3 regions of the Ottowia oryzae genome follow, and region 1 is predicted to be linked to each of the others. Evidence: predicted binding sites of a transcription regulator. Region 1 holds the regulator's gene; each other region holds the start of a gene.
The links. Region 1 encodes LexA, which represses DNA repair genes until DNA is damaged. Its sites were predicted from a motif close to ACTGTATNNNNATACAGT; they were not measured.
Positions count from the first base shown of each region.

Region 2: the regulator LexA is predicted to act here: its motif matches at 8,545-8,562, upstream of recA (recombinase RecA).
Region 3: the regulator LexA is predicted to act here: its motif matches at 3,696-3,713, upstream of C6570_RS12455 (DNA topoisomerase IV subunit B).

Region 1 covers NZ_CP027666.1:3,534,299-3,544,582, forward strand. Annotated here, with positions in the region: gene C6570_RS16175 (ExbD/TolR family protein) at 1-47, shown strand, start outside; gene lpxK (tetraacyldisaccharide 4'-kinase) at 535-1,587, shown strand; gene C6570_RS16185 (hypothetical protein) at 1,613-2,053, shown strand; gene C6570_RS16190 (SMR family transporter) at 2,357-2,689, shown strand; gene C6570_RS16195 (Trm112 family protein) at 2,799-3,008, shown strand; gene C6570_RS16200 (carboxylesterase/lipase family protein) at 3,113-4,891, shown strand; gene kdsB (3-deoxy-manno-octulosonate cytidylyltransferase) at 5,258-6,013, shown strand; gene adk (adenylate kinase) at 6,188-6,844, shown strand; gene lexA (transcriptional repressor LexA) at 7,149-7,817, shown strand; gene C6570_RS18030 (hypothetical protein) at 7,990-8,481, shown strand; gene C6570_RS16220 (D-2-hydroxyacid dehydrogenase family protein) at 9,030-10,037, shown strand; gene C6570_RS16225 (3-hydroxyacyl-CoA dehydrogenase) at 10,145-10,284, shown strand, end outside.
Region 2 covers NZ_CP027666.1:770,071-780,354, forward strand. Annotated here, with positions in the region: gene C6570_RS03630 (DNA topoisomerase III) at 1-1,241, opposite strand, end outside; gene C6570_RS03635 (SET domain-containing protein) at 1,348-1,944, shown strand; gene C6570_RS03640 (biotin--[acetyl-CoA-carboxylase] ligase) at 1,944-2,762, shown strand; gene C6570_RS03645 (sporulation protein) at 2,759-3,532, shown strand; gene C6570_RS03650 (glutathione S-transferase family protein) at 3,701-4,366, shown strand; gene C6570_RS03655 (sensor histidine kinase) at 4,517-5,968, opposite strand; gene C6570_RS03660 (response regulator) at 6,038-6,712, opposite strand; gene C6570_RS03665 (VOC family protein) at 6,921-7,334, shown strand; gene C6570_RS03670 (PaaI family thioesterase) at 7,515-7,955, shown strand; gene C6570_RS03675 (helix-turn-helix domain-containing protein) at 8,018-8,497, opposite strand; gene recA (recombinase RecA) at 8,637-9,707, shown strand; gene recX (recombination regulator RecX) at 9,806-10,284, shown strand, end outside.
Region 3 covers NZ_CP027666.1:2,731,883-2,742,166, forward strand. Annotated here, with positions in the region: gene parC (DNA topoisomerase IV subunit A) at 1-547, opposite strand, end outside; gene C6570_RS12450 (lytic transglycosylase domain-containing protein) at 572-1,645, opposite strand; gene C6570_RS12455 (DNA topoisomerase IV subunit B) at 1,684-3,663, opposite strand; gene C6570_RS12460 (class I SAM-dependent methyltransferase) at 3,819-4,406, shown strand; gene dapA (4-hydroxy-tetrahydrodipicolinate synthase) at 4,499-5,383, shown strand; gene bamC (outer membrane protein assembly factor BamC) at 5,487-6,581, shown strand; gene C6570_RS12475 (MBL fold metallo-hydrolase) at 6,601-7,380, shown strand; gene C6570_RS12480 (hypothetical protein) at 7,625-8,089, opposite strand; gene C6570_RS12485 (hypothetical protein) at 8,162-8,662, opposite strand; gene C6570_RS12490 (cupin domain-containing protein) at 8,652-9,773, opposite strand; gene C6570_RS12495 (FKBP-type peptidyl-prolyl cis-trans isomerase) at 9,830-10,284, shown strand, end outside.

The DNA.
Region 1 (10,284 bases):
AAGGGCTGACGCAGATTACGTTTGCGGCGCAGTCGGGGACGAAGTAAACGGTTACCGCACCGATTCTTCGAGGCCAATTGGCCGCTAGCGCCCTGTACTGTTGGGCGAGATGCTAGTTTTTTGATAGTGAATCGGGTTCGGCGATTGGCGGGCGCTCGCGGCGCCCGTTGCCGGTTGGGCCGCTGGCGGGCAGTCTGTTCGATTCACAGCCGACCGCCTCTCTAGCACGGACGACATCGCCATCACTTCCGAGACGCGCGAAGGGGTTCGCTTACGCGAACTGGGTTGCCAGGTGCACCGCTACAACCACGCTAGTCGGCGAATGCCCTGACAGCGATTCATCCATCTGGACGCTCGCGACACGCGCTGCCGCCTTGAGCGGCGAGCCCAGCCAAAGTCGAAGCCGCCCGTGATCGCTGGCGTCAGTTAGGTTCCGGCGCGCTTGGCGAACGGCGCCCATGGCCTGCCGCCATGGCACACTGCCCGCGCGAGCGCGCGGTGTCTCGCCCACGGCGCGCGCCGTCTCATCCACCCATGACTTCCGCCTCCTCTCTGGACCATCGCCTTCGCACCGCCTGGCAAAGCCGCGGCCCGCTGGCGTGGGCGCTGTGGCCGCTGTCGCTGATCTTCGGCGCCGTTGCAGTTTGGGACAGGCGCCGCCAGCGCCGCCGCGCGCAGCGCCTGCGGGTGCCCGTGATGGTGATTGGCAACGTGGTGGCCGGCGGAGCGGGCAAGACGCCGACCACGCTGGCCGTGGTGCGCCACCTGCAGGCGCGTGGCTGGCGGCCGGGGATCGTGTCGCGCGGCTACAGGCGGGCGGCGGGCGAAGGCGCCCCAGATGCACCGCTGGAAGTCACCCCCACGTCCGACCCGCGCACGGTGGGCGATGAGCCCCTTCTGCTGCGCCAGCGCGCGGGCGTGCCGGTCTTCGTCGCCGCGCAGCGCGCCGACGCGGGGCGCGCCCTGCTGGCGGCGCACCCGGGCGTCGACATTCTGGTGTGCGACGACGGCCTGCAGCACCTGAAGCTGGCGCGCGATGTAGAGATCGCCGTGTTCGACCGCCGCGGCATCGGCAACGGCTGGCACCTGCCTGCCGGGCCGTTGCGCGAGCCTTGGCCGCGCCCCGTCGATTGGGTGCTGCGCACCGAGCCAGGCCCGCCGCTGGCCCTGCCGCCCGGCGCGCAGGCCTTTGAAGCCACCCGCGCGCTGGCGCCCGACGCCGTGCGCGCCGACGGCAGCACGGTGCCGCTGGCCACGCTGGGTGGCGCCGACACGCGGCTGGTGGCGGTGGCGGGCATTGCGCGGCCCGAGGCGTTTTTCGACATGCTGCGCGCCGTGAGCCTGACGCTGCACGACACCGTGGCACTGCCCGATCACTACGATTTCGATAGCTGGCGGCGCCCGCCAGACCAGCGCGAAACCCTGGTTTGCACCGAAAAAGATGCGGTGAAACTCTGGCGCCTGCGCCCCGACGCGCTGGCGGTGCCGCTGGTGCTGGGCGTGCCCGCCGCCTTCTTCAACGCGCTGGACGCGCAGCTGGCGGCCATGGGGTTTCAAGCCCGCAGCGTGGCCGGGGCCACAGCATGAATCGCCCACCCACCGCGCCGGCGCCGTGACGGCCCAGCCATCGGCCCCCGCCCCGCGCACGCTGTGGCACGTCGTCTACGGCGGGCCGCAGCATGGCGTGATGCTGCGCAAGCTGGAGCGGGCGGGCGGCTTCAAGGCGATCGAGCCACTGGTCGAGCGGCTGATGTGGCAAGGCCGCGCCGAGGCGAATGTGCGCTTTTTCGTCGCGCACGCGGATGCATCCACTCCAGATACACCCTCGCCGGACGCGCTGGAGATGGCCGTGCTCAAGCTGGCCTGGCGGCTGGCGCCCACGTGGCGGGTGACGCGGACACCGGGCGGCTTGTCGGGCGAGTGGCGGGCTGAGCCGGATGCGGCGCCGCCGCCCACGCTGCCCGGCGGCTGCTGGCAGATTCGGTGGGACTGCCTGGCTTCGCAGGCGTACCAGCCCACGGCGCTGCTGGGCGGTCAGGCGAACGGGTGGTGAGCGGGGCGGCGGCCAAGGCGGCTGGGGCCTGAACTGCCCGCTGCCGGGGGCGTGCATAGGGCGTAGGGCGGCGCGCCGGCCCGGCGCCCTATCGGCACCGCCGCACCACCGATTCGCTCTGCTTTTAATAGCTGCCAGCGCTGGTGCAGCGTGCGCCAGAGGCTGTTTTTATTCAAATCCCGGCGTACCGCCATCGGCGGGGCTGCAAACCCCTGCCGCCAACCTGCATCGGCGGGCGCCGCAGGCCTTGGCCGCTATCATGGCCGCACGCTGGCCTGGCCCTGGCCGATGGCGTTCGCAACCATGTCCCCTTACCTGTACCTGCTGATCGCCATCGTGGCCGAAGTGATCGCCACCAGCGCGCTGAAGGCCAGCGACGGCTTCACGCGGCTGGCGCCTTCGCTGGTCACGGTGGCGGGCTACGGCGTGTCTTTCTGGCTGCTGGCGCTCACGCTGCGCGCCATTCCGGTGGGCGTGGTGTACGCCACTTGGTCGGGGCTGGGCATCGTGCTGATCGCGTCGGTGGGCTGGATAGTCTTTGGCGAAAAGCTGGACGCCTGGGCGCTGCTGGGCATGGCGCTGATCGTGGCCGGCGTGCTGGTCATGAACCTGCTGTCGAAAACGGCGGCGCACTGACTGCGCGTGCCAGCGCCCCTCACCGCCGGCCCGCCTCACCGCTTCACCGCCTGTAGCGACAATGCAGGCTGCAACCCACCACACCACCACACCACCACCACGTATTGCCATGGACCCGAAACTGCTGGAACTGCTGGTTTGCCCCGTCACCAAGGGGCCCCTGGATTTTGACCGCGAGCGGCAAGAGCTGATCTCACGCTCGGCCCGACTGGCCTACCCCGTGCGCGACGGCATCCCGATCATGCTGGAAGTAGAGGCGCGCACGCTGAGCGACGCGGAGCTGGAAGCGCTGCCGCCCCGCACACCCCTGGTGGGCTGAAACCCCGCCGCGCCGCATGGCAATGGCAAACCCCGATGGCCGGCTTGCGCCGCTGCCGCTTACGATGGCTTGCGCCTCGATAACGACAGCGACGGAGACAAGCCATGACGTTTCTCAGCCGCGTGCGCCAGGGCACGCTCATTGCGCTGGCCGCCGCCAGCGTGACCCTCAGCGCCTGTGGAGGCAGTGACGACGTGAACCCCGAAAACCGCAGCACCCGCTATGGCGACGTGCAGGGCGTGGACGACAGCGCCCGCTCTGGCACCTATTTCTGGAAGGGCGTGCCGTTTGCGCAGCCGCCCGTGGGCGCCCTGCGCTGGAAGGCCCCGCGCCCGCCCCTGGCCTGGTCCGGCACGCTGGACGCCACGCGCTTTGGCGCCGGGTGCATCCAGAACCCGCGCCTTTACAGCCCGGGCAACAACAACACGTTTGACGCCACCGTGGGCGACAACCTGGCCAGCGGCCACACGCCGGGCAGCGAAGACTGCCTGACGCTGAACATCTGGCGCCCCGCCAGTGGCGAAAAAAAACTGCCCGTCATCGTCTACATCTACGGCGGCAGCAACGTCACCGGCTACTCGGGCGACCCGGTGTACGACGGCGCGGCGCTGGCCAAGAAGGCCAACGCGGTCGTCGTCAGCGCCAACTACCGCCTGGGGCAGCTGGGCTTTTTCCGCCACCCCGCGCTGCGCGACACGGCCGTAGACCCCACGCTGACGCCCGAAGACCAATCGGGCAACTACGCCTTGCTGGACATCGCACAAGCGCTGCGCTTCGTGCAAGACAATATCGGCGAATTCGGCGGCGACGCCAAGAACGTGACGCTGACGGGCCAATCCGCCGGCGCCATCAACATCCTGGCGGTGGCCACCGCGCCCGGCCAGCGCACGGCGGGGCTGTTCCACAAGCTGGCGCCGTTGTCGGGCGGCATCTCGGTGGCCACCAGCCCCGGCTTTCCGCAGCCCGCCAACAACCTGGCGGGCAACAACGGTTACATCCCCGCGCTGAACACGGTGGCCACGTACGAGGCGCTGTCCAACGTGCTGCTGCTCAAGCTGCTGATCGACGACGGCACCGCCGCCGACGCCGCAGCCGCCACCGCCTGGGTGCAAGGGCACAGCCACGCCGACATCGCCGCCTACCTGCGCGCCAAACCCGCCAGCACGCTTTTGACGGTAGGCCTGCGCACCATGGGGGCGCTGCCCAACAGCACCGCCAGCGGGCCGATTCCCGAAGGCACGGTGGTCGCCACCGACCCGATTGCCGCCATCCTGGCGGGTGACTACGTCAAGACGCCGCTGCTGGCGGGCATGACCAACGCCGAGGGCAAGCTGCTGACGTCGTTCTTGCCGCTGGTGGGGCGGCCGGCGGGCATCAGGCTGAACGATGCGCAGCTGTTCTCGGTGCTGTTCGACCCGGCCAAGGTGAAGGCGGCCACCTTTGGCGACATCATCAACCCGGCCTACCCCGACGGCGCCGCGTACGACCCGGCCATCGCCGAGCTGGACGCCAAGTTCTTCGGCGCCCTGCGCGACAACATGCTCAACGCCTTCATCACGCAAACGCCCGGCCAGGTGTGGGCCTACCGCTTTGACTGGAAGCAGGAAGCCGCCCCCTGGAACGACGTGTACGGCGCCGCGCACGCGTTCGACGTGCCCTTCATCCTGGGCAACTTCGGCCCGTCGCTGTATGCGAACGTGATCGTGACCGACGCCAACCAAGGCGGGCGCGAGGCACTGTCGGGCGCGATGATGGGCGCACTGGCCGCGTTCGCCCGCAGCGGCGACCCCAACGACGCGGCGCTGGGCACCGCCTGGCCCAACTGGCCGCGCGTGCTGCTGTTCGACGCCTCGGCCACGGCCAAGCGCATCTCCGTGCAATAGCGCCGCGGCGCGCGCTGGCGGGGGCAACAGCGGAAGGGCGACGGCGGACGAGCCGCCGCCCTTTTTCATGCACAGGGGGCGATTCAGGTTTCCAATGAAATCAGCCCCTGGCGACCTACGCACCAGCGCTGGCAGCTACAAAATAGATAGTATCTTAGGGTTCGATGCTGCGCTGGCGCGCGCTGACCTTGATGACCGACTGGCCGGCTGCCTTGTTCGCTGATGGGCCTATTCGCCCGGTAGCAGGCGCTTCGGCCCGCTGGCTCGCGGGTCGGTGAGCCTGGCCCGCAGCCGCGCCACAATGCTCGCTTCGTTCGCCCGCTTGCCTGGGCCCCTCGCGCGCCCAGCGCCTAACCCTCTCGTTCCATGAGCTTCACCGTCCTCATCCCCGCGCGCCTGGCCTCGACGCGCCTGCCCAACAAGCCGCTGGCCGACATCGCCGGCAAGCCGATGGTGGTGCGCGTGGCCGAGCGCGCCGAGCAATCGGGCGCCGCGCAGGTGCTGGTGGCCACCGACGCGCCAGAGATCGCCGCCGCCTGCGCCAACCACGGCGTGCGCGCCCTGCTCACCCGCGCCGACCACCCCAGCGGCAGCGACCGCCTGGCCGAAGCCTGCGAGCAGCTCGGCCTGACGGGCGACGACATCGTGGTCAACGTGCAGGGCGACGAGCCGCTGATCGACCCGGCGCTGATCGACGCGGTGGCCGGTTTGCTGTCAAAACGCTCGCCAGCGCAGATGGGTACTGCGGCGCAAGCTATCGAAAGCATAGAAGAATTCACCAACCCCAACGTGGTGAAAGTGATCACCGACGCGCAGGGCCTGGCGCTCACCTTCAGCCGCGCGCCCCTGCCCTGGTGGCGCGACGGCTTTGCCGGCGGCATCACGCAGCTGCCCACCGCGCCCGCCCCGCTGCGCCACATCGGCCTGTACAGCTACCGCGCGGCCTTCCTGCGGGCGTTTCCGCGCATGGCGCCCGCGCCGCTGGAGCAGTGCGAGGCGCTGGAGCAGCTGCGCGCGCTGTGGCACGGGCACCGCATTGCCGTGCACATCGCCAGCGCCGCGCCCGGCCCCGGCGTGGACACGCCCGAGGATCTGGAGCGCGTTCGCCGCCTGTGGGCGTAAGGCGCAACGCACCCCTGGCGCGTCAGGCAATTGAGGGCTTGCGCGTGATATTCTTGATTGGAAACCGCCGAGTGCGGCGTGCAGGCGCGGGCACGCTGGTCCGGCGCCAGATGGTTTGACCCGCGTGCTGACAGCGACTGCCCCCGCACCGGCCCCACATACCCGAGGAGAGAGATGAAATTGATACTTCTGGGCGCCCCCGGCGCCGGCAAAGGCACGCAAGCGGCCTTCATCACGCAAAAGTACGGTATTCCCCAGATTTCCACCGGCGACATGCTGCGCGCCGCCGTGAAAGCGGGCACCCCGCTGGGCTTGCAAGCCAAGGGCGTCATGGAATCGGGCGGCCTGGTCAGCGACGAGCTGATCATCAATCTGGTCAAAGAGCGCATCGCCCAACCCGACTGCGCCAACGGCTTTCTGTTTGACGGCTTTCCGCGCACCCTTCCGCAGGCCGAAGCGATGAAGCAGGCCGGCGTGAAGCTGGACTACGTGCTGGAAATCGACGTACCCTTCGACGCCATCATCGAACGCATGAGCGGCCGCCGCAGCCACCCGGCCAGCGGCCGCACCTACCACGTCAAGTTCAACCCGCCCAAAGCCGAAGGCAAGGACGACCTGACCGGCGAGCCGCTGGTGCAGCGCGATGACGACAAGGAAGAAACCGTGCGCAAGCGCCTTCAGGTCTACAACGACCAGACCCGCCCGCTGGTCAGCTACTACAGCGAATGGGCCGGCAAAGAGCCGTCCGCCGCGCCCAAGTACCGCAAGATCAGCGGCACCGGCAGCGTCGAGGAAATCACCGCGCGCGCACTGCAGGCGCTGGCCAACTGAGGCCAGCCACCGGGCCGCTTGGGCTGCCCGGCGCGAGGCGTACCGGCGGACGGCGCGCCTCTTGCATCGCCAACACAAAAGGGCATGGGCTGCACAAGCCGATGCCCTTTTTGTTTTTCGTCACGGTGCAGCGGGTGGTCACCCAAACCGGGGGCAGACGCACCTGCGCGCTGACGGATGCGTGGGTCGGGATGCGGTGGATTGGCCACCCGCTTGCAATCGCCAAGGAACTGGTTAAAAATACAGGCACTGGATATCAACACAGTGGGGCGCAACCCCCAACCGCGTCCGACGGAGGCCTTCCATGACCGACAGTCCCAAGCTCACCGCCCGCCAGCAACAGATTCTGGAGCTGGTGCAGCACGCCATCGCGCGCACGGGCGCTCCGCCTACGCGGGCCGAAATCGCCGCGCAGCTCGGCTTCAAATCCGCCAACGCGGCTGAAGAGCATTTGCAGGCGCTGGCGCGCAAGGGCGTGATCGAGCTGGTCAGCGGCACCTCGCGCGGCATTCGGCTCAAGGGCTCGGGCCGCCCCGGCTCCGCCCGCTCGGATGCCTTCAGCCTGACGCTGCCCGGCATGGCGCAACTGGCGCTGCCCTTGGTGGGCCGCGTGGCGGCGGGCTCGCCCATCCTGGCGCAAGAGCACGTCGACCAGACCTACCACATAGAACCCAGCCTGTTCGTGCACCGGCCCGACTACCTGCTGCGCGTGCGCGGCATGTCCATGCGCGACGCGGGCATCATGGATGGCGACCTGCTGGCCGTGCAGTCCACGCGCGAGGCCCGCAATGGCCAGATCGTGGTGGCGCGCCTGGGCGATGACGTCACCGTCAAGCGCTTTCACCGCCAGAAGAACCAGATCGAGCTGCACGCCGAAAACCCTGACTACCCCACCATCGTGGTGCAGCCCGGCGAACCGTTCGAGATCGAAGGCCTGGCCGTTGGCCTGATCCGCAACAGCATGCTGCTGTAGCGCGACCCCACTCGCGCCGCTGCAGGTGGCGGGCGTGCAGGCAAGACCACCGTGCCCTCAGGGCGCCTGGTTTCTTGCCCACACCCTACGGCGGCGCGAAAGGGATGGCTTCACCGCCTTCCCGAACATCAATCTCGCCTATGTCCAACCTACATTGCCTGAAAGGTTTTACATGGGTACCCAAGCGATTTCCGACGCGGCGCTGAACGCTGCCGCCCCCCGCGCCGCAGCCAGCATCGTTGCCTCCAACGTCATTTATCTGGCGGATATGCCCGCTGGCGGCTCCATCCCGGCTTACCGCCGCGCCCGGTGGCGCGTGGCGGCCCCGGTCGACACCGGTTCGTCGTCCACAGCAGCAGGCTCGTCCGCTGCCCCGACTGCTCTAGCGCCTGCTTCGTGGGTGGCTGCAGCCCAACGCCGAGCCGCACAGCGTGTGGGCGGCGCCCCAAAGCCCCCTGCACCTGCCGAGACGCCTGCCCGCCCGCTACTTGCGACGGATGCCCCGGTGCGCAGCGTCGCGGCCGTAGGTAGGGCGGTGAGTGCGCCCAACCCCAGCCGTCCCGGCAGCCTGCGCCTGACGGGACGGCTGGTGGATGTCTGCGCCGAGCTGGAGCGCCTGGCCCGCGCCGAGGCGGTGGCCGACGCGATGGCGCTGCGCGCCTGATCGGCCCACGGCGGGCGACAGCGCAGGACTGTCAACCAACAGCGGAGCGGCTCACACCCTGATCGGCCCATAACCAGCGCCTGACACGGATGCGCCTCAGGCCGCATGTTCGGTCTGCTGAGTGTTTGGCGCCGCAGCCCGCAACATTGCGCGAGGTGAACTCAGCCGTAGGCCGATGCGCATCAGCATCCAAAGCGGTCGGGGTCTCTGTGGCGTACGCATCGTCCAGCGTGCGGCTAAGGGTTATTGCAGAGCATCGGGTGCATCGAGCGCGGCGCCTTGACGCCGCACCAACGCGCCTCGCCACTGCGCTGCGCACCGGCCCAACCCTGCACAGGCCGCGCGAAGACGCAAAGCGCCAGGTGCGGCCAGCGCAGCGCAGAGCGGCGCAGCCAGCCAGCCAGCCAGCCAGCCAGCCACAGCGGATCACGTTCCCGCGCACCGCGAGCAGCGCAGCCCCACTTCGATTTCGCCGCTCACCCTGCAGGCGCCACGGCCCTGGCGCGCCCGATCCCATGGCCGCTGCGCGGCGGCGGCACAATGGCGGGATGAATATCGTGATCCTCGACGACTATCAGGACGCCGTGCGCAAGCTGGCCGTGGCGACCAAGCTCGAGCCCCATTCCGCCAAGGTCTATACCAACACCGTGAAGGGCCTGGGCCAGTTGTCGGTGCGGCTGCGCGATGCCGAGGTGATCGTGCTGATTCGCGAGCGCACCCATATCACCCGCCAGCTGATTGAAAAGCTGCCGCGCCTGCGCATGATTTCGCAGACCGGGCGCGTGGGCAGCCACGTGGACGTGGCGGCGTGCACCGAGCGCGGCATCGCCGTGGCCGAAGGCGTGGGCTCGCCCGTGGCGCCGGCGGAGTTGACCTGGGCGCTGATCATGGCGGCGGCGCGCCGCCTGCCGCAGTACATCGGCAACCTCAAGCACGGCGCGTGGCAGCAGTCGGGGCTGAAATCCGCCTCTATGCCCGCCAATTTCGGGTTGGGCACGGCGCTGCGCGGGCGCGTGCTGGGCATTTGGGGCTACGGCCGGGTGGGGCAGCTGGTGGCGGGCTACGGCCGCGCCTTTGGCATGCAGGTGATGGTGTGGGGGTCGCCCGAATCCATGGCGCGCGCGCGCCATGACGGCTACGCCACCGCGCCCACGCGCGAGGAGTTCTTCGCGCTGTCGGACGTGCTGTCGCTGCATCTGCGGCTGAGCGACGCCACGCACCACATGATCCGGCTCGCCGACCTGGGCCGCATGAAGCCGACGGCGCTGCTGGTCAACACCTCGCGCGCCGAACTGATCGAGCCTGACGCGCTGGTCAGCGCCCTGAACCGCGGGCGCCCCGGCATGGCCGCGGTGGACGTGTTCGAGAGCGAGCCCATCCTGCAAGGCCACGCGCTGCTGCGCCTGGAAAACTGCATCTGCACGCCGCACATCGGCTACGTGGAGCTGGACAGCTATGAGCTGTACTTCGGCGCGGCGTTCGACAACGTGCTCAGCTACCTGCGCGGCACGCCGACGAACATCGTCAACCCCGGCGCGCTGCAGGTCAGGCGCTAAGCATCTTTTAGGCCGCTGGCGCAGTCTCAGCCTGCGCTGGCAGCTACTTATCTGATAGCAACCAGCGTTGATGAACTGGCGCGCCATGCTGCCCCATAATTCAGCGCATGAGCACTTCAGCCCCCCTCTTCACCACCGTCGGCATCGTCGGCACCGGCGCCATGGGCCGCGGCATCGCCCAGATTGCGGCGCAGGCCGGCAGCACCGTCGTTCTTTTTGACACCCAGGCCGCCGCCGTCGAAAAAGC
Region 2 (10,284 bases), 1.1 Mb from region 1:
TACAGCTTGCGCTCGGCATCGGACAGCTGCCCGGGCTCTTGCAGCGTGGGGATGATGGCAAAGTGGTCCGACACCTTGCTGTTGTCGAAGATGCGCCGCGTGGGCTTCACGTAGCCTTGCTCCAGCGCCTGCCGGGCGTACGGCGCCAGGTGGCGCTGCTCGCCGCCGGCCAGCATCTGGAAGGTGTCGCGCGCCACCTTCAGATAGTCCTCGGGCAGGTAGCGCGAATCGGTACGCGGGTAGGTCAGCGCCTTGTGGCGCTCGTACAGGCTTTGCGCCAGCGACAGCGTGGTCTTGGCCGAAAAGCCGAACTTGCCGTTGGCCTCGCGCTGCAGGCTGGTCAAATCGAACAGCAGCGGGCTGGCCTGGGTACTGGGCTTGCTTTCTTCGGTGACGGTGCAGGCTTTGCCTTGCACGGCGTCGGCAATGGCCTGCGCCTCGGCCTGCGTCCACACGCGGTCGGCGCGCTTGTCGGCGTCGTCCGGGTCTTTCTTCCAGCCGGGGCTGAACCACTTGCCGGTGTACTGGCCGGCCTCGGCCAGAAAGCTGGCGTGCACTTCCCAATAGTCGCGCGCGATGTGCTTGCGGATCTGCTCTTCGCGCTCGACCACCACGGCCAGCGTGGGCGTTTGCACGCGGCCCACGGTGGTCAGGAAGAACCCGCCGTCGCGCGAGTTGAAGGCCGTCATGGCACGCGTGCCGTTGATGCCCACCAGCCAGTCGGCCTCGCTGCGGCTGCGCGCGGCGTCGGCCAGGCCCTGCATCTGCTGGTCGGTGCGCAGGTTGTCAAAGCCGTCGCGGATGGCCTGCGGCGTCATGCTTTGCAGCCACAGGCGCTTGACCGGCTTGCCCAGCGGCTGGCCGCCGCCGGCGTACTGGTCGATCAGGCGGAAGATCAGCTCGCCCTCGCGCCCCGCGTCGCAGGCGTTGATCAGCGCGTTCACGTCCTTGCGCTTGGCCTGCCTGACCACCGCGTTCAGCCGCGTCTTGGTCTTGTCCACCGGCTTCAGGTCGAAGTGCGGCGGAATGACGGGCAGGTGCGCAAAGCTCCACTTGCCCCGCTTGACGTCATAGGCCTCGGGCGCCTGGATCTCCACCAGGTGGCCCACGGCGCTGGTGACCACGTAGCGCTCGTTCTCGAAATAGTCGTCGTGCTTGTCAAAAGCACCCGTGACCGGCGTCAGCGCCCGAACGATGTCTTGCGCCACCGAGGGCTTTTCTGCAATGACCAGGGTTTTCATCTCGCTAGAATCCGTTGCTTCCCACGCGCGCGTGCGCCCACGCGCACCCGCTCTCGCGCGCCCACACACGTGCGCGCCCATAGGTTCAACATAGCAAATTCCGGACGTGGCTTCCAAACCTTCTGCTGACACGCCCACGCCGCCTGGGGCCTGGCGCATCGAAACGCGCCGCTCCGGCGTGCACGGCCAGGGCGTGTTCGCGCTGGAAGACATCCCGGCCGGCGTGCGCATCATCGAGTACGTGGGCGAGATCATCAGCTGGGACGAAGCGCTGCGCCGCCACCCGCACGACCCGGCGCAGCCCAACCACACGTTCTACTTCCACATCGACGAGCACCGCGTCATCGACGCGCTGTACGGCGGCAACGATTCGCGCTGGATCAACCACAGCTGCGCGGCCAACTGCGAGGCCGATGAGGACGAAGGCCGCATCTTCATCAAGTCGGTACGGCCCATCCGCGCGGGCGAAGAGCTGAACTACGACTACGGCCTGGTGATCGACGAGCCGCTCACGCCCGAGCTGATCGCCGACTACCCCTGCTGGTGCGGCAGCGCCGAATGCCGAGGCACGCTGCTGTCGTCCGACCTTGAAACGGCCGAAGAGCGCAGCCGGAAGAAAAAGAAGAAGAAAAAAAAACTGCGCGCCGAGGCTGACAAGAAAGCCGGCAAGAAGAAGGACCAAGGCCGCAAGGCCAAGGCGTGATGGCTACATCCGCCCCGCACGAGTTGGACCAGCGCTGGGGCGCCGCCGCGCTGCAGGACAGCCTGCAGCCGCTGCTGCCCGGCCTGCGCGTGCAGGTGCTGGCCGAAATCGATTCCACCAACACCGAGCTGATGCGCCGCGCGCGCGCGGGCGACACCACGCCCACGCTGCTGGTCGCCCAGGCTCAAACCGCGGGGCGCGGCCGCCTGGGGCGCGCGTGGAAAAGCGCTTCGGCCGCCGGGCAGGGCGCACTGGCGTTTTCGCTCAGCCTGCCCTTGGCGCCGCCCGACTGGTCGGGCCTGTCGCTGGCCGTGGGCCTGACGCTGGCCGAGGCGCTGCACCCCGATTTGCGCATCAAGTGGCCCAACGACTTGTGGTGGCAAGGGCGCAAGCTGTCCGGCATCCTGATCGAAACGGCCGCGGGGGGTGCGCCGGTCGATGCGCCGCGTCAGGTGGTGATCGGGGTCGGCATCAACCTGGATGCGCCCGAGGCCGACGGCCTGCGCACCGCACCCGCCTGGGTGCGCGAATTCCTGCCCGCGCTGGACGCGCCCGGCCTGCTGCAGCGCGTAGCGCTGCCGCTGCTGCACACCGTGCTGGCGTTCGAGCGCGAAGGCTTTGCGCCGCTGCAGGCCCGCTATGCCGCGCGCGATGTGCTGGCCGGGGGCGACGTGGTGCTGTCGGACGGCCTCACGGGCCGGGCGCTGGGCGTGTCGGCGCAAGGCGCGCTGAAGGTGCGCACCGACGCCGGCGTGCGCGAAATCACCAGCGCCGAAGTCAGCGTGCGGCCCGCGCCCGTGAACGAGGGCGCCGCATGATCGGCCGCCTGGTCATTCTGCTGCTGGCCGCCAACGCGGCCTGGTTTGCCTGGTCGCAAGGCTGGCTGCGTGGCGTGGGCATGGGCCCCGCGCCCACCCGCGAGCCCGAACGCCTGGAGCGCCAGGTGCGCCCCGAAGCGCTGCAGGTGCGCCCGCTGCAGGAAGACGCCAGCGGCACCCCCGCCTCCACGCCCGCCCGCGCGCCCGCCGCAGCAAGCACCGACAGCGCCACGGGCCGCCCGGCGGCCGACACCCCCGCCCCTGCCGAAGCCGCGGCCAGCGCGGCCGGTGCGTCTGCCACCCAGGCCGCCGCAGCGCCCAGCGGCGGCGCGTGCCTGCAGGCGGGCGTGTTCGACGACAAGCAGGTGGCGGAGTTGCGCAAGGCGCTGGCCAAGCTGCCCGAGGGCAGCTGGCGCCTGGACGAAGTGCAGCTGCCGGGCCGCTGGATGGTGTACGTGGGCAAGCTCGCCGACGCCAGCGCCGTGGCCGCCAAGCGGGCCGAGCTGCGCGCGCTGGGTGTCGATACCGACCGCCCCGGCGCCGGGCTGGAGCCGGGCCTGTCCCTGGGCCGCTTTGCCAACGAAGACGCGGCCGACCGCGCGCTGGCCGATCTGGGCCGCAAGGGCGTGCGCACCGCCCGCGTGGTGCAGGAAAGGCGCGACGTGCCCGGCTACCGCCTGCGCCTGCCGAACGCCGACGACGCGCTGCGCCAGCAGGCGCGCGGCCTGCGCGGCGCCCTGGGCGGGCGTGAGCTGCGCGACTGCGACTGATCGCGTCGCGCTGCCGGCCCGCAGCACCGCCCTCAGCCGCCACCCCGCGCGGCGCATGCCCATAGCCCGCAGCCGCTGCGCCATTCGGCGGTGCAACGGTATCCTGTGCACCAGGCCCAACGCGCTCAGCCAGAACGCGCTCGGCCCCACCGCCAAGGAGACGCCGCCATGCCCCTCAAGCTCTACTACGCCCCCGGTGCCTGCTCGTTCGTGCCGCACAGCATGCTGGAGCTGGCCGGCGCCACGTTCGAGCCCGTGCCCATCAAGCTGCACAAGGGCGAGCAGTACGGCGACGACTACAAGGCGCTGAACCCGCGCAGCCAGGTGCCGGTGCTGGTGGCGGGCGGCGAGGTGCTCACGCAGATCGTGGCCATCGTCAGCTACATCGACGCCGCTTTCCCCGAGGCCCACTTCATCCCCCACCAGCCGCTGGCGCGCGCCCGCTTTTACGAAGCGCTGGCCTGGATGAACAACACCGTGCACCCGGCGTTCACGCACATCTTCATGCCGCACAAATTCAGCGACAACGAAGCCGCGCAGGCCGAGATGAAGCGCTTTGGCGTGGCCAGCTACCGCCATCTGCTGGCAGAGCTGCAGACGATGGTGCGTCGCACGCGCGCCGCGGGCAGCGATTGGCTGGGCGGCGTGCACCCCGGCCCGCTGGACGCCTACGCGCTCACGCTGCTGCGCTGGGGCAGCATCGCCGGGATCAACCCCGAGGACTACCCCGAGCTGTGGGCCCAGGTGCAGCGCACCGCGCAGGTGCCAGGCATGGCCCGCGCGATCGAGCGCGAGAGGCTGCAGCTCAACCTGTACCGGCCGGCGGCAGACTAATAGCCAGATCACCCTCTGGCGCCCGCTGCACCAGCGCTGGCAGCTATCGAATTGGTAGTTATTCGCTGTTCGGTCTGCCGCGCGACCGGCCCGTCGCCAGGCGGCACGCAGGGCAGCTGAGGCCAGCGGAGCAGCCCGCCCCGGCGCGCCTCACAAAAACCGCACCACGAACCGCGCGCCCGGCCGGGGCTGGCCGGGGTGGGTCTCCAGCACGGTGACGTTGGCGCCGTGCTGCTCGGCAATCTCGCGCACGATGGGCAGGCCCAGGCCAGTGCCGTCCACGTCGGTGCCCAGCACGCGGTAGAAGGGCTGGAAGACCAGCTCGCGGTCGGCCTCGGCCACGCCCATGCCGTTGTCTTCCACCTCGATGGCCAGGCCGCCGCCGGGCGGCGCCACGCGCAGGCGCACGGTGACTTCGGCCGTGCCGTCCGGCGCGCCCACGGGGGCGTAGTGCAGCGCGTTGTCCACCAGGTTGCGCACCATTTCGCGCAGCAGCAGCGGGTTGCCGTGGCGCACCAGGTGCGGCGCGCCGGGCTCGGGCCCGTCGTAGCCCAGGTCCACGCGCCGCTCCATCGCGGCGGGGACGGCTTCGCGCACCACCTCGATCGTCAGCGCCGCCAGGTCGACCGGCTGGCGCGCCAGCGCCGCATTGCCGCCTTCGGCGCGGGCCAGCGCCAGCAGCTGGTTGACGGTGTGGGTGGCGCGCACGCTGGCGTGGCCGATCTGCTGCAGCGACTGCTTGAGCTCCTCCTCGCTGGCGCCTTCGCGCTGGGCCAGCTCGGCCTGCATGCGCAGCCCGGCCAGCGGTGTCTTGAGCTGGTGCGCCGCGTCGGCCAGGAAGCGTTTTTGCGCCCCCACCGAATCCTTCAGCCGCGTGAGCAGGTCGTTCACCGAATCGACCAGCGGGCTGACTTCCTGCGGCACGGCGCTGTCGTCCAGCGGGCTCAGGTCGTCGGGGCGGCGCGCGCGGATGCGCTGCTCCAGCTGGCTCAGCGGCTTGATGCCGCGCACCAGCGCCAGCCACACCAGCAGCACCGCCAGCGGCAAGATGGCGAACTGCGGCAGCATCACGCCCTTGATGATCTCGGTGGCGAGCACGCTGCGCTTTTCGCGCGTCTCGGCCACCTGCACCAGCGCGTGCTGCGCGCCGCCGCCCACGGGCACCCACAGGTAGGCCACGCGCACCGGCAGGCCGCGGAACTCGGTGTCGCGCAGCTGCGGCTCATCCAGCAGGCGGGCCGATTCGGGGTCGTCGGCGCGTTCGATCCGCGGAGGCAAGGGCAGGTCGCGCTCGCCCGACAGGTGCTGCCCGCGCGCGTCGCGCACCTGGTAGTACACGTCGTCCGAATCGTCGGCGCGCAGCAGTTCGCTGGCCGGTTGCGGCAGGACGAAGCGCACCTGCGTGCCGGGCCCAACCTGAATCAGCTGCGCCAGCGCCTGCACGTTGTAGACCAGCGCGCGGTCAAACGGCTTGTTGGCCAGGTTCTGCGCCACCAGCCAGGTCAGCGCCAGGCTGATGGGCCACAGCAGCAAGAGCGGCGTCAGCATCCAGTCCAGGATCTCGCCGAAGAGCGAGCGCTGCGACCGCTGGAAGAGTTTCACTTGCTATATTAAAAATAGCTGCTGGCGCAGTGTGCACCGGCGCCAGCGGCCAATTTGCTGCTGAAAAGATCAGGGGGTGATCTTTTCAAGGCAGTAGCCCAGGCCGCGCACGGTGGCGATGCGGATCGGGCCTTTCTCGATCTTCTTGCGCAGGCGGTGGATGTACACCTCGATGGCGTTGTTGCTCACCTCTTCGCCCCATTCGCACAGGCGCTCGACCAGCTGCTCTTTGCTGACCAGGCGGCCGCTGCGCTGCAGCAGCACTTCCAGCAGGCCCAGCTCGCGCGCGGACAAATCGACCATCTTGCCGTCGATGCTGGCCACGCGGCCGGTCTGGTCGTATTCCAGCGGGCCGTGCTTGATGGTGGAGCTGGCCGCGCCCATGCCTCGCCGCGTGAGGGCGCGCACGCGCGCCTCCAGCTCGCTCAGCGCGAAGGGCTTGGCCATGTAGTCGTCGGCGCCGTAGTCCAGGCCTTTGACGCGCTCGTCCACGCCGTCGGCCGCTGTCAGGATCAGCACCGGCAGCGTCTGCCCGCGCGCGCGCAGGCGCTTGAGCACTTCCAGGCCGTGCAGCTTGGGCAGGCCCAGGTCGAGGATGAGCAAATCGAACTCGGTGTTGGTGAGCAGGGCGGTGTCCGCCTCGCTGCCGCTGGCCACGTGGTCAACGGCGGCGCCCGCATTGCGCAGGCTGCGCATGAGGCCATCGGCCAGCACCTGGTCGTCTTCCGCGATGAGGATGCGCATGCCTTGTGTCTCCTGAAGTCCAGCGCTGTGTGGGAACGCCGCGCCTTGGCAACCATTCTAGGTCGCCTGCGCGACGGCGGTGCGCGGCGGCCTGGTCGCCCGGGCACGGGGCCGCCCGCGCAGCGCGTCGCTGCGGCAGAAAACAACTGTTTATTTATACAGTTTCGATCTAGAATTTGCCGCACTACCCACGGAAGGAGAACTCACAATGCTGGACCACATGACCTTTCGCGTCGCCGATATCGCACGCGCCAAAGCCTTCTACAGCGCCGCCCTGGCGCCCCTGGGCTACAGCGTGTGTCTGGAGGGGCATTACGGCGCCAACATCGTCGGCTTCGCCTACCCCGACGCGGCAGAGCCCGACGGCAAGAAGGCCGACGTCTGGTTCATCGACGGCCCATCGCCCTACGGCGGCCCCGCGGCCACCACCGGGTGCCACCTGGCGTGGCGCGCGCAAAACCGCGCGCAGGTCGACGCCTTCTACCAAGCCGCCATCGCCGCGGGCGGCCAGGACAACGGCGCGCCGGGCCTGCGCCCCGACTACCACCCCAACTACTACGGCGCCTTCGTCATCGACCCGGAAGGCAACAACATCGAAGCCGTGTGCCATCTGGCTGAGTAGCCCGCGGGCCGGCAGCTAGCCGGTTGAGCTGCCAAGGCATGCGGCGCGACCTGAAGGCCGGATGAGCTTCGCCCTGCGCTAGGGTTATCACAATGGGCTTTTCATACCGCTGCCGGAGCCCCGCATGCCCTCATCGCCCACCGTTGCCTTTGCCTTTGCCTTTGCCGAGCGCCATCGGCCATGACTGCGCCCCTGCCCGCCGTGCCCGACGGCTTCGTGCCGCTGTTTCGCACCAGCCCGTTTCTGGATCTGACCGGGCCGTACTTCCACCGGCCCCTGGCGCAGGGCTTTCTGATCGGGCTGCGCGTGGCGCCCATGCACACCAACGCGTCGGGCACTTGGCATGGCGGGGCGATCGCCACGCTTGCCGACGTGGCGCTGGGCTACGTCACCGCCGCCTCGCGCACGCCGCCGCTGCGCATGATCACCTCCAGTCTGGGTGTTGACTACGTGGGGGCGGCGCAGGTCGGTGATTGGGTACAGGCCGAGGTGCAGGTCACCAAGGCCGGCAGCCGCCTGGCCTTTGCGCAGGCCCTGATCACGGCCACCCCGCCGCAAGGCGAGGCGCAGCCGGTGGCGAGCGCCCGCGCCGTGTTCTTGGTGGTGGGTGTGTTGGGCTGAACACTGGCGCAGAAGTCATGGTGGTACGCCAACGCGCGGCCTGACCGCCTTGCGCGCCGCCATCAGGCCGACGCGGCGTAGGCCTCCAGCCCCAGCGCGACCACGGTGGCCACGTCCTTGCCCACCGCCGCTTGAAACTCGGCCTCGGCCTGCGCCACGGCGGCCTGAAACGCCGCTAGCCAGTCCAGCCCGCTGGCGGTGAAGACGATGCGGCGCGCCCGCGCATCCACCGGGTCGGGCTCGCGCTGCACCAGGCCCCAGGCCGCGCATTGGTCCACCAGGTCGCCCATCGCCTGCTTGCTCATGCCGGCCCAGCGCGCCAGCTCAGTCAGCCGCGCGCCTTCCAGCGGCAGGTGGCGGGTGATGTGGATGTGCGCCGCGCCCACCTTGTCGCGCGCCGCCAGGTTGGACAGCGCCAGTGGCGCGCGCTCGTTGACGGCCATCAGCTGCAGCACGCGCTCGTCAAAGCGCCGCATGGCGTGGCCCAGCAAACGCCCCAGGTGCGTTTGGCGCCAGCGGTCGTCGTAGTCCGAGTTGGCCATGGCGATATGGTAAGGCAAACTGACGTTAAATCGGCTTTACGTCAATCAATGTATTCCTATACAGTCCTGTCCATGCATCCAGTTCAGCCGTTTCAACGGGTGGCCGGATGCCCCTAACAGTTGCATACAGGAGAGAATCATGGACATGGCAGTAGCAGACAAATCCGAAAAAGCCAAAGCCCTGCAGGCCGCGCTGGCCCAGATCGAAAAGCAGTTCGGCAAGGGCACGATCATGAAGCTGGGCGAAGGCGAAGTGATCGCCGACATCCAGGTGGTTTCCACCGGCTCGCTGGGGCTGGACATTGCCCTGGGCGTGGGCGGCCTGCCGCGCGGCCGGGTGATCGAAATCTACGGCCCGGAAAGCTCGGGCAAGACCACGCTTACGCTGCAGGTCATCGCCGAGATGCAGAAGCTGGGCGGCACCTGCGCCTTCATCGACGCCGAGCACGCCCTGGACACCGCCTACGCCCAAAAGCTGGGCGTGAACCTGTCCGACATGTTGATCAGCCAGCCGGACACGGGCGAGCAGGCGCTGGAAATCGTCGATTCGCTGGTGCGCTCGGGCGCGGTGGATCTGGTGGTCATCGACTCGGTGGCGGCGCTCACGCCCAAGGCCGAGATCGAAGGCGAGATGGGCGACAGCCTGCCCGGCCTGCAGGCCCGCCTGATGAGCCAGGCGCTGCGCAAGCTGACGGCCACCATCAAGAAGACCAACTGCACGGTGATCTTCATCAACCAGATCCGCATGAAGATCGGCGTGATGTTCGGCAGCCCCGAAACCACCACCGGCGGCAACGCGCTGAAGTTCTACGCCAGCGTGCGCCTGGACATCCGCCGCACCGGCACCATCAAGAAGGGCGACAACGCCATCGGCAATGAGACCAAGGTCAAGGTGGTGAAGAACAAGGTCAGCCCGCCCTTCAAGACGGCAGAGTTCGACATCCTGTTTGGCGAGGGCATCAGCCGCGAAGGCGAGATCATCGACATGGGCGTGAACGCGCGCATCCTGGACAAATCCGGCGCCTGGTACGCCTACAACGGCGAAAAGATCGGCCAGGGCCGCGACAACGCCCGCGAGTTCCTGCGCGAAAACGCCGATCTGGCGCGCGAGATCGAGAACAAGGTGCGCGAATCGCTGGGCATCAGCCTGCGCCCGGTCACCACCGGTGCCGCCAAAGCCGCCGACGCAGCGGACGACGAGCAGGACTGATCGCTGCCACGCACGGCGCGCTGGGTAGGCGCGTTGCCGTGCGTAGGTGATGGGCAAAGAATCGGGCTCTGGCGCCCGCCGGTAGTGCGCAAGCAGCTATGAAATTTGAAGCAAATGAGGTGAAGGCGCCGCGGTCTGAGGCGCCCGCCCGCGCCCCGCGCCCCGGCCTGTCGCTCAAAGGGCGGGCGCTGCGCTACCTGTCGGCCCGCGAACATTCGCGCGCCGAGCTGATGACCAAGCTGCTGCCGCACGCGCGCGCGGCGGGCGACGACGAGCAAGCGGTGGCGCGGGTGCTGGATGAGTTGGCCGCCAAGGGCTTCATCAGCGAGGCGCGGGTGGCCGAGTCGGTACTACACCGCCGCGCCGGGCGCCTGGGCAACGCGCGCGTGCTGCAGGAATTGCGCGCCAAAGGCCTCCCGGACGACATCGTGCGCGAGGCCGCCGAGCAGCTGCAGGCCACGGAAGAGGCGCGCGCCTACGCCGTGTGGGCGCGCAAGTTTGGCCGCCCCCCCGCCGATGCGGCCGAGCGGGCGCGCCAGATGCGCTTTATGGCCAGCCGCGGCTTTTCAGGCGCCAG
Region 3 (10,284 bases), 800 kb from region 1:
GCACGAACGGCAGCCGCGCCGGCAGCTGGCGCGGCTCTTCCTGGCGGCCGTCGTAGTTGGGCACGAAGTCCACCGTGCCCTGCTCGATTTCCTCGAGCAGCAGGCGGGTGATCTTGGCCAGGCGCACCTCGGTGTAGCGCATGGCGGCGGCGCCATCGCCGTCGCGGCTGCCGAAGTTGCCCTGCCCGTCCACCAGCGGGTAGCGCAGGGAAAAATCCTGCGCCATGCGCACCAGCGCGTCGTACGCCGCTGTGTCACCGTGAGGGTGGAACTTGCCCAGCACGTCACCCACCACGCGGGCGCTTTTGACGGGCGAGGCCGCCGTGTTGCCGCCCGCGCCGCCGTAGCCCAGGCCCATCTGGTCCATGACGTACAGGATGCGGCGCTGCACCGGCTTTTGCCCATCGGCCACGTCGGGCAGCGCCCGCCCCTTGACCACAGACAAAGCGTATTCGAGGTAGGCGCGTTGCGCGTAGGTGGCCAAGGCCAGGTCGTCACCGGGCCCGTCGTTGGCCCCGGTCAGATCGAGGACCGTTTGATCGTTCATTCAGAGAACCACAAAGAAAAAAGACTATTCGCCCGGCGAAAGGCCCGCCGGCGGCGGTGTGTAAGCCAACGGTGCCCAGGGCGAGTCGCTGCTTGTCGCCGCAGCATCCGCGGGGCCAGACGGGCCAAGTACGGCCACTGGCGCAGCGCCAGCGGCGCGGGGCTTGGCGCCGCCGCCCGGCTCCAGCTCGACGCGCACGCGCCCACTGGCCTTGCCCAGGGCGCGGGCCACCGAAGCTACGCCGCCGGGGATGGCATTGGCCGCAGCATCGCCAGCGGCCACCCGCACGCCCTCCTGGGCGGGTTTGAAAACGCCGTACAAGCCCATGACCGTGCGCACGTAGCCCTGCGTTTCCTTGAAATTGGGAATCTTGTTGCCCGCGCGCTGCACAGCGCCTTCGCCCGCGTTGTAGGCGGCCACGGCCAGCGAGGTCTCGCCCTTGAACAGCTTGAGCAGGTACGACAGGTAGCGCGCCCCGGCGAAGATGTTGGTGCGCGGGTCGGTCAGCTTTTGCTCGACGGTTTGCGCGGCGATGGGGTGGCCCTTGCGGTCTTTGCGGCCGCCCTTGTCGGCCACCACGCCGTACTGCGTGGCCGTGGTGGGCAGCAGCTGCATGAGGCCCACGGCGCCCTTGGGCGACACCGCCGTCGGGTCAAAGCCCGATTCGGCGGCCACCACGGCCTTGAGCAGCTCGTAATCCACCGAATGCTGCTTGGCTGCCTCGCGCAGGTGCTTTTGCACGGCCTTGTAGCCGCGGGAATCGTCGATGGCCGCAAAGCGCTGCGGCATCTTGAAGGCCGGGTCGCCGCTGCCGGCCGACGCGCGCAAGCCCACGGCGCCGCCCCGCTGCGCCGCGCCGGGGTTGGCCAGCCGGGTCTCGGCCGTCAGGCTCAGCCGGGAGACGTCGGCGCCCTTGTAGTACAGCTGATAGCGCTCGTCGATCTGCTCGGCGGCGAAATGGGTCACGCCCTGTTCATCGACGTGGCTCCACAAATCGGCGCGGGCGGGCGCGTGGCCCAGCGCCAGCAGGCAGGCCAGCGCGGGCGCCAGCCAGGTGGGCGCCCGGCGCGCGCCAAAGCGCAACGGCGGCTTAGTCATAGGCAAGTTTGCGGTGTGCGGCTGGTGTGACCGGCCGCTCAGATATCGATTTCGACGGCATCGCCGTGCAGTTCCATGAGCTCGCGCCGCGCGGCGGCTTCACCCTTGCCCATGAGTTTGGTCATTTCGGCCGCGGTTTCAAGGAAGTCGAAGCGGCCGAGTTGCACCGGCATCAGGCGCCGGGTGTCGGGATTGAGCGTGGTTTCCCACAAATGTTCCGCGTTCATCTCGCCCAGCCCCTTGAACCGGCTGATGGCCCATTTTCCTTCAGGCACGCCGTCCTTGCGCAGCTTGTCGAGGATGGACGCCAGCTCGGCCTCGTCCAGCGCGTACATCTTGGCGGCGGGCTTTTTGCCACGCGCCGGCGCATCGACCCGAAACAGCGGCGGGCGCGCCACGAACACGTGCCCCGTCTCGATCAGCTTGGGGAAGTGACGGAAGAACAGCGTGAGCAGCAGCACCTGGATGTGCGAGCCGTCCACGTCCGCATCTGAAAGCACGCAGATCTTGCCGTAGCGCAGGCCGGACAAGTCCGGCGTATCGGCCGGGCCGTGCGGGTCAACGCCGATGGCCACCGAAATATCGTGGATCTCGGTGTTCTTGAACAGCAGATCGCGGTCCACCTCCCAGGTGTTCAGCACTTTGCCGCGCAGGGGCAACACGGCTTGCGTCTCTTTGTCGCGGCCCATCTTGGCGCTGCCGCCGGCGGAATCGCCCTCAACCAAAAAGACCTCGTTGTGCGCGATGTCGCGGCTTTCGCAGTCGGTCAGCTTGCCCGGCAACACGGCCACGCCGCTGCCCTTGCGCTTTTCCACCTTCTGGCCGGCGCGCTGGCGGGTCTGCGCCGCCTTGATGGCCAGCTCGGCCAGGCGCTTGCCGTAGTCCACGTGCTCGTTGAGCCACAGCTCCAGCGCGGGGCGCACATAGCCCGACACTAGGCGCACCGCGTCGCGCGAATTCAGCCGCTCTTTGATCTGGCCCTGGAACTGCGGATCGAGCACCTTGGCGCTCAGCACATAGCTGGCGCGCGCAAACACGTCTTCCGGCATCAGTTTGACGCCCTTGGGCAGCAGCGCGTGCAGCTCGATGAAGCTCTTGACGGCCTGGAACAGCCCTTCGCGCAAACCGCTGTCGTGCGTGCCGCCCGCGCTGGTGGGAATCAGGTTGACGTAGCTTTCGCGCACGGGGTGGCCGTCTTCTGTGAAGGCCACGGCCCACTGGGCGCCCTCGCCTTCGGCAAAGCTGTCGGCGTCTTTGCCGGCGTAGCCCTCGCCTTCGAAGATCGGGATCACCGCGTCGGCGGTCAGCGTTTGCTCCAGGTAGTCGCGCAGGCCGCCCTTGTATTGCCAGCTTTGCGTTTCCTTTTTCTTCTCGTCCACCAGCTGCACGGTGACGCCCGGCATCAGCACCGCCTTGCTGCGCAGCAGGTGCACCAGCTCGCCCAGTGGCAGTGCGGCCGATTCGAAGTACTTGGCATCGGGCCACACGCGCACGGTGGTGCCCTGCTTGCGGTCGCCATCGCCCTGCGGGCGCAGCGCCAGCTTGTCGACGACGTCGCCGCCCGAAAACGCCATGGCCGCCACCTGGCCTTCGCGGTGGCTGGTGACTTCCAGGCGCTTGGCCAATGCGTTGGTCACACTGACCCCCACGCCGTGCAGGCCGCCCGAGAAGCTGTAGGCGCCGCCCGATCCCTTGTCGAACTTGCCGCCCGCGTGCAGGCGGGTGTAGACCAGTTCCAGCACCGGCGCCTTTTCTTCGGGGTGCATGCCGAAGGGAATGCCGCGCCCATCGTCTTCCACGCTGACCGAGCCATCGGCGTGCAGCGTGACTTTGAATTTCTTGCCGAAGCCCGCCAGCGCCTCGTCCGCGGCGTTGTCGATCACTTCTTGGATGACGTGCAGCGGGTTGTCGGTGCGGGTGTACATACCCGGGCGCTGCTTGACGGGCTCCAGCCCTTTGAGAACGCGGATCGAACCCTCGGAATAGCCCGAAGCCGGGGTCGTAGTCGATTTGGCCATAACCTCGCATTCTACTCAGCGCGCCGTGGTACGCTGTATGCAAATACAGTCCGTCATCTGGTTGGCGCTTAAAGTTTCATGAACAAAACCAGCGACTGGCGCCCGCTGCACCTGCGCCACCAGCTATATTTTTGATAGTCCACCACTGCCCTGCCATGCCGGATGTTCACCCTCACAACAGCGCACCGCCCTCACCCTGGGTGCGCCGCTTCGCTCCGCTGATCGCGCCACGCGCCAGCGTGCTGGATCTGGCCTGCGGCCAAGGGCGGCACATGCGCTGGCTGGCCGAGCAGGGTTTTCGCATGACCGGCGTGGATCGCGACCCTGCCGCCATCGCCGTGGTGCAGAACGTGGGCGAAGCCGTGCTGGCCGACATCGAAGCGGGCAGCTGGCCCCTGCCCGGGCGGCGCTTTGGCGGTGTGGTGGTCACCAACTACCTGTGGCGCCCGCTGATGCCGCAGGTGCTCGCCAGCGTGGCCGAGGGCGGCGTGCTGATCTACGAAACCTTCGCCGCTGGCAACCAGACCGTGGGTAAGCCTTCGCGCCCCGACTTCCTGCTGCAGCCGGGCGAATTGCTGCACTGGTGCAGCGGCCCCGACTGGCGCGTGGTGGCCTACGAAGACGGTTTTCTGGCCGGCCCCGACCGCTTCGTGCAGCGCATCGCGGCCGTGCGCCGCGCACCGGCGCCATCCGGCCCACCGGGTGCACCAGAGCCGGTGGTCGAGCGTTATCCACTGAACTGAGGCTTAAAGCCCAGTCCTCGCGCCCGCTGTCGTGCCCTGCCCACGCGGGCGCACACTAAAATGCGTGTTTTCCGCTGAATTTCACGGTAGCTATGAAATCCCTAACTGGCAGCATCGTTGCGCTGGTCACCCCCATGTTCGAAGACGGCAGCGTGGACTACCCCACGCTGCGAAAGCTGATCGACTGGCATGTTGCCGAAGGCACGGACTGCGTCAGCGTGGTCGGCACCACGGGCGAATCGCCCACGGTGAACGTGCAGGAGCACCAGGAGATCATCCGCGTCGCGGTCGAGCAGGCCAAGGGCCGCGTGCCCATCCTGGCCGGTTGCGGCGCCAACTCTACCGCCGAGGCGATCGAGCTGGCGCGCTTTGCCAAGCAGGTGGGCGCCGATTGCCAGCTGCAGGTGGTGCCCTACTACAACAAGCCCACGCAAGAGGGCCAGTACCAGCACTTCAAGGCCATCGCCGAAGCCGTGGGCGACCTGCCCATGGTGCTGTACAACGTGCCGGGCCGCACCGTGGCCGATATGCTGCCCGAGACCGTGCTGCGGCTGGCGCAGGTGCCCGGCATCTTCGGCGTGAAGGAAGCCACCGGCAACATCGAGCGCGCGCAGTGGCTCATCCGCGAGACGCCGAAAGACTTTGCCGTGTATTCCGGTGACGACCCCACCGCCGTGGCGCTGATGCTCTGCGGCGGCCAGGGCAACATCAGCGTCACCGGCAACGTGGCGCCGCGCCTGATGCACGAGCTGTGCGTGGCCGCCATCGCAGGCGACCGCCAGAAGGCCATGGAAATCCAGTTCAAGCTGATGCCGGTGCACAAACAGCTGTTCGTGGAGGCCAACCCCATCCCCGTCAAATGGGCCATGGCGCGCATGGGCCTTTGCGGCCCGACGATGCGACTGCCCATGACACCGCTGGCCAAGGCCAACGAGGCCGTGGTCGAGCAGGCCTTGCAAAACGCCGGTTTACTCTGATATTGATAGCTGACAGCGCAGGTGCCACCTGCGCCAGAACCCGATTTCCCTTCAAAGGATCGCACACGTGAAAGTCGCTGATAGCCGTTTTCCTCTGGCCCTGATGGGCGCCGCGGCCGTGATGGCCCTCAGCGCCTGCTCGGTGCTGGAGCCCGACAAGATCGACTACAAAACCGCGGGCCGCGGCGTGTCGCTGGAAGTGCCCCCCGATCTGACCCAGCTTCCCGGCCAGTCGCGCTACAGCGTCTCCGGCGGCGCAGTGACCGCCAGTGGCTACCAGGCAGGCCAGGCCGCCACGCAATCCACCGGCACCCAGGCAGCGGCCAACACCATTGCCGACGTGCAGTACAAGCGCGACGGCACTGAGCGCTGGCTGCACGTCAGCCGTTCGCCCGACAAGCTGTGGAGCCCCGTGCGCGACTTCTGGCTGGAAAACGGCTTCCTGCTCGCCACCGACCAGGCCAACACCGGCATCATGGAAACCGACTGGGCCGAAAACCGCGCCAAGATTCCGCAGGATTTCATCCGCAACACGGTCGGCAAAGTGTTCGACTCGCTCTACTCCACCGGCGAGCGCGACCGCTTCCGCACGCGCCTGGAGCGCACCGCCGACGGCGGCACCGACATCTACGTCACGCACCGTGGCATGGAAGAGGTGTTCAGCTCGGCCGCCAAAGACAGCACCATCTGGCAACCGCGCCCGCGCGATCCCGAGCTGGAAGCCGAATTCCTGCGCCGCCTCATGGTGCGCCTGGGCGTTTCGCAAGAGCAGTCCAAGGCCATGATCGCCAGCGGCGGCAGCGCCGCCACCAGCACCACGGCCGCAGCGCCCAAGACGGCGGCCCTGGCCACCGTCGGCGGCCAGCCCGCCGTGCAGGTCAACGAAGACTTTGACCGCGCTTGGCGCCGCGTGGGCCTGGCACTGGATCGCACCGGCTTCACCGTGGAAGACCGCGACCGCAGCCAGGGCACGTACTTCGTGCGCTACGTCGAACCCAACGTCGAGAAGAAAGAGCCCGGCTTCTTCGGCAAGCTCTTCGGCAGCGCCAGCAAGCAGCTGCCCACGACGAAGTACCGGGTGGTGGTGCGCGGCAGCGGTACGGCCAGCGTCGTCTCGCTGCAAGACGGCAATGGCGGCCCTGCCCCGCTGGCCGACTCGCAGCGCATCATGCGCGTGCTGGCGGACGAACTGAAGTAAACGCGGCGCGGCCCCTGCGGTGCTGCGCTTTCGCAGTCTGGCCAGCGGCAGCGCTGGCAACGCCACGCTGGTCGAGGCCACCGAGGGAATGCAACGCACCCGGGTGCTGATCGATTGCGGCCTGGGCTGGCGGCAGCTACAGGCTGCGCTGGCGCGCTGCGACCTGAGCGCCGACGACGTCGACGCCGTCTTCATCACCCACGAGCATGGCGACCACGTTGGCAGCGCGCCGCTGCTGGCGCAGCGTCACCGCGCAGCGCTGTGGACCAGCGCGGGCACCGCGCAAGCCCTGCGCGACGCGGGCTACGAAGGGCCCGCGAACATCGCGCGGGACGGGCAGATGCTGGCGATCGGCGCGCTGCAGATCCGCCCCTTCACCGTGCCGCATGATGCGCGCGAGCCACTGCAGCTTCGCTGCACGGATGGCGCGCGCGACCTGGGCATCCTGACGGATCTGGGGCACGTCACACCCTATGTGCTGCGGCAGCTGGCGCGCTGCCATGCACTCATGCTGGAAGCCAATCACGACCCGGCCATGCTGGCCGCATCGCGCTACCCGCCGTTTCTGAAGCGGCGCGTGGGCGGCGAACACGGCCACCTGAGCAACGATCAGGCCGCTGCCGCGTTGGCGTACCTGAACCACGACGCACTCACGACCCTGGTGGCTGCCCATCTCAGCGAACGCAACAACTTGCCCATGCTGGCCCGATCGGCGTTGGCCAGCGCGCTCAATTGCGCGCCCAAAGACGTGCTGGTGGCCGAGCGGCACGGCATGGCCGAGGGTTGGCTGACGGTTTGACGGCGGCCGATGCGGCGGTCTTTTTGAGCGCACTCAGCCGGTCACCTGCTCGCGCCAGACACGAAACCATCGCCCTGCTTCGCCCAAGCTCCGCGGGGGCGACTGCGACTGGGACTGCGACCAATCCGCCAGGCGTTGGCGCAAAAACGCCCGGCAACAAAAAAGCCACCCGAAGGTGGCTTTTCTCAGTGAAGCATGCGGCCCGCGCCCGACGGTCACCCGTCGCTGAACAGGCCGAACCTGCTTACTTGGAGGCAGCGCTGGCAGCAGCGTGGGCTGCATCGGCAGCGGCGCTGGCGGCAGCGCTCGTAGCGGCAGCAGCAGCGGCGCCAGCGGCGTCGGCAGCGTTGCCAACGGCGGTACCAGCAGCAGAAGCGGCGGTGTCAGCAGCGGCAGCAGCGGACGTAGCAGCCGAATTGGCAGCGCTGGCAGCAGCGTCAGCGGCGCTGGCAGCAGAATCGGCAGCCGATGCAACGGCAGCAGGCGCTTCAGCGGCAGGAGCAGGTGCTGCCTCTTCTTTTTTGCCGCAAGCGGCCAGAGCAGCAGCGGCGATCAGGGCGGCCAGAACGAGCGATTTATTCATTTCAAAAGTCCTCAAAAAAATCGGAATAGTTATCCAGAAGGTTTCAGGACGCTGAAATAAGCAGAAAACTGGGGCGCCCCGACCGATCAAAAAGCGAGAAACGAGCCTGCGCCGACTCTCGCTCAACCTGCGATTATAGCGACCGGCGCTGCAATTGCTACAAACCCTGATGCACCCGCGCCACGGATAAACAAAGTCTCACAAACCCAGCGTCGTGGCGGGAAAGCCACTGGCGCTGCGCCTTACCCATTCATCAATCGACTCGCGCAACACCACACGGCGTTCGGGCTCGGGGCCGCTGATGCCCCCGCTGCGCACCAGATCCATGCGCTGAACGATCCAATTGGTCGACCAGAGTGCGCTGGGCAAATCCTGCGGATCCGCCTGCGTCACCTGCCTGCACTCGATCTTGTGCGACCAGAAGCGGCGCCATTCGGTGAACAGCGGTTGCGTACGCACCACCAAGTCGTAACGCTTGCCCAGCATCAGCAGGCGGCTGTCGCCGCGCACCCAGGCGCCCAGCGCTTCAACGACCGGGCGCTCGTTCAGCGGCCAGTCCTGGAAATCGACGTCACTGAAAACCATCTCGCGCCAGCGCTGCTCAGCAGCCGCGAAGATGGCTTGGCGGATCGACTCGCGAAACGCCTCGCGGCCGGCAAAACGGCCAGGCGGCGCGGATTCGGGCACGTCATTCTGCACGGTGCACCCAACCTGCTTCTATCCATTGGGCCAGCAACTCCTGGGCGGCATGGCTGAGTTTTTGCACTGCACGCTGATCCAGGGCCCGCTGGTCGGCCAGCAGACGCATTGCCTGCGCGTCTCGCCCTGACGCAGCGAAACCCTCGCCATTGATGAAGACATGGTGCTCGTCGTACATCATGCGCGTGCGGCGGTCGAGGCTGACGCCCGTGTTGGCGTGAACGCCCTGCGCTGCGGGCTCAAACCACACGTCGGGCTTGGGCTCGGTCAGCCATTCGCCCATCAGCATGGCCAAGAGGTCAGGATCTTGCAGCGCGCGTGACAGCGCATCTCGCGCGAAATCGCGCATCGCGGCGGGCACCTCGGCAGGATTGGTCGTCGCCGCTTGACCAGGGTCGCGGTACGGCGCATCGCCCACCATATCCGTGGCCTCTTCGGCCAGACGCTCCAGAAGCTCTCGCGCCACTTCGCCCCGCGAAGGCTGGCGAAAACCGACCGAGTACGTCATGCACTCGCCCACGGCCACCCCGTCGTGCGCCCAGCGCGGCGGCAGATACAGCATGTCGCCAGGATCGAGCACGTACTCTTCCTGCGGCGTGAAGTTGGAAAGGATCTTGAGCGGCAGCCCTTCCACCAGGCTCAGATCTTTCTGCTGCCCGATACGCCAGCGACGTTGCCCATGAACCTGGATGAGAAACACGTCGTAGCTGTCGAAATGCGGACCGACCCCTCCGCCGGGGCTGGCGTAACTGATCATGACGTCGTCCAGCCGCGCGTCGGGCACGAAGCGAAACTGCTGCAGCAAGGCGTGAACGCGCTCGTCATGCAGATCCACGCCTTGCACCAACAGCGTCCAGTCGGGTTGCGTCAGCGGGGGCAGCGCGCGTCTTGTCAGCGGGCCTTTGCGGAAAGTCCATTCATCGGTGCGCGCAATCAGGCGCGATTCCACGCCATCCTGCGACGCCAGCGCAAAAAGCTCGGACCGCGACAGCAGCGGCTTGAGGCCAGGAATCGCCTGCCGAACCAGCAGCGGCTTCTTCTGCCAGTGGCGCTTCATGAACTGGGCCGCAGTCAGGCCGCCCAGCAAGGTCAGAGGTTGGTTCACATCCATAGCCGAAAGCATACGCAAGTCGCGCGCGCGTTTTTCTGCGATGCGACAATGGCGCGATGGAAATTCACACCCCTTGCGTGGTCGCGCTGACCTGGAAGCTCAAAGACAGCCTGGGCGAAACTCTCGATGAACTGGACGAGCCGGTCGAGTTTCTGGTGGGCGGTGGCGACCTGCTGCCCGCGATCGACCGCGCCCTGCAAGGCCACGAGCCGGGCGCTGAAATGCACCTCAACCTCGAGCCGGAAGACGCTTTCGGCGACTACGACGAAACGCTCGTTTACCTGGCGCCGCGCTCCACACTGCCCGAATCCGTGGAAGAAGGCATGCTGGTCGAAGCCAGCGCTCTGCCCAAGGAGACGGTGGAAGGCGCTGCGGCCGACGCGCTGCTGACCATCACTGAGCTGTACCCCGAGCACGCTGTGCTGGACGGCAACCACCCACTGGCAGGCATTGCGTTGCGGCTGGACTTGAAGGTGGTGGCCGTGCGCGAAGCGACCGAGGAAGAAGTCGA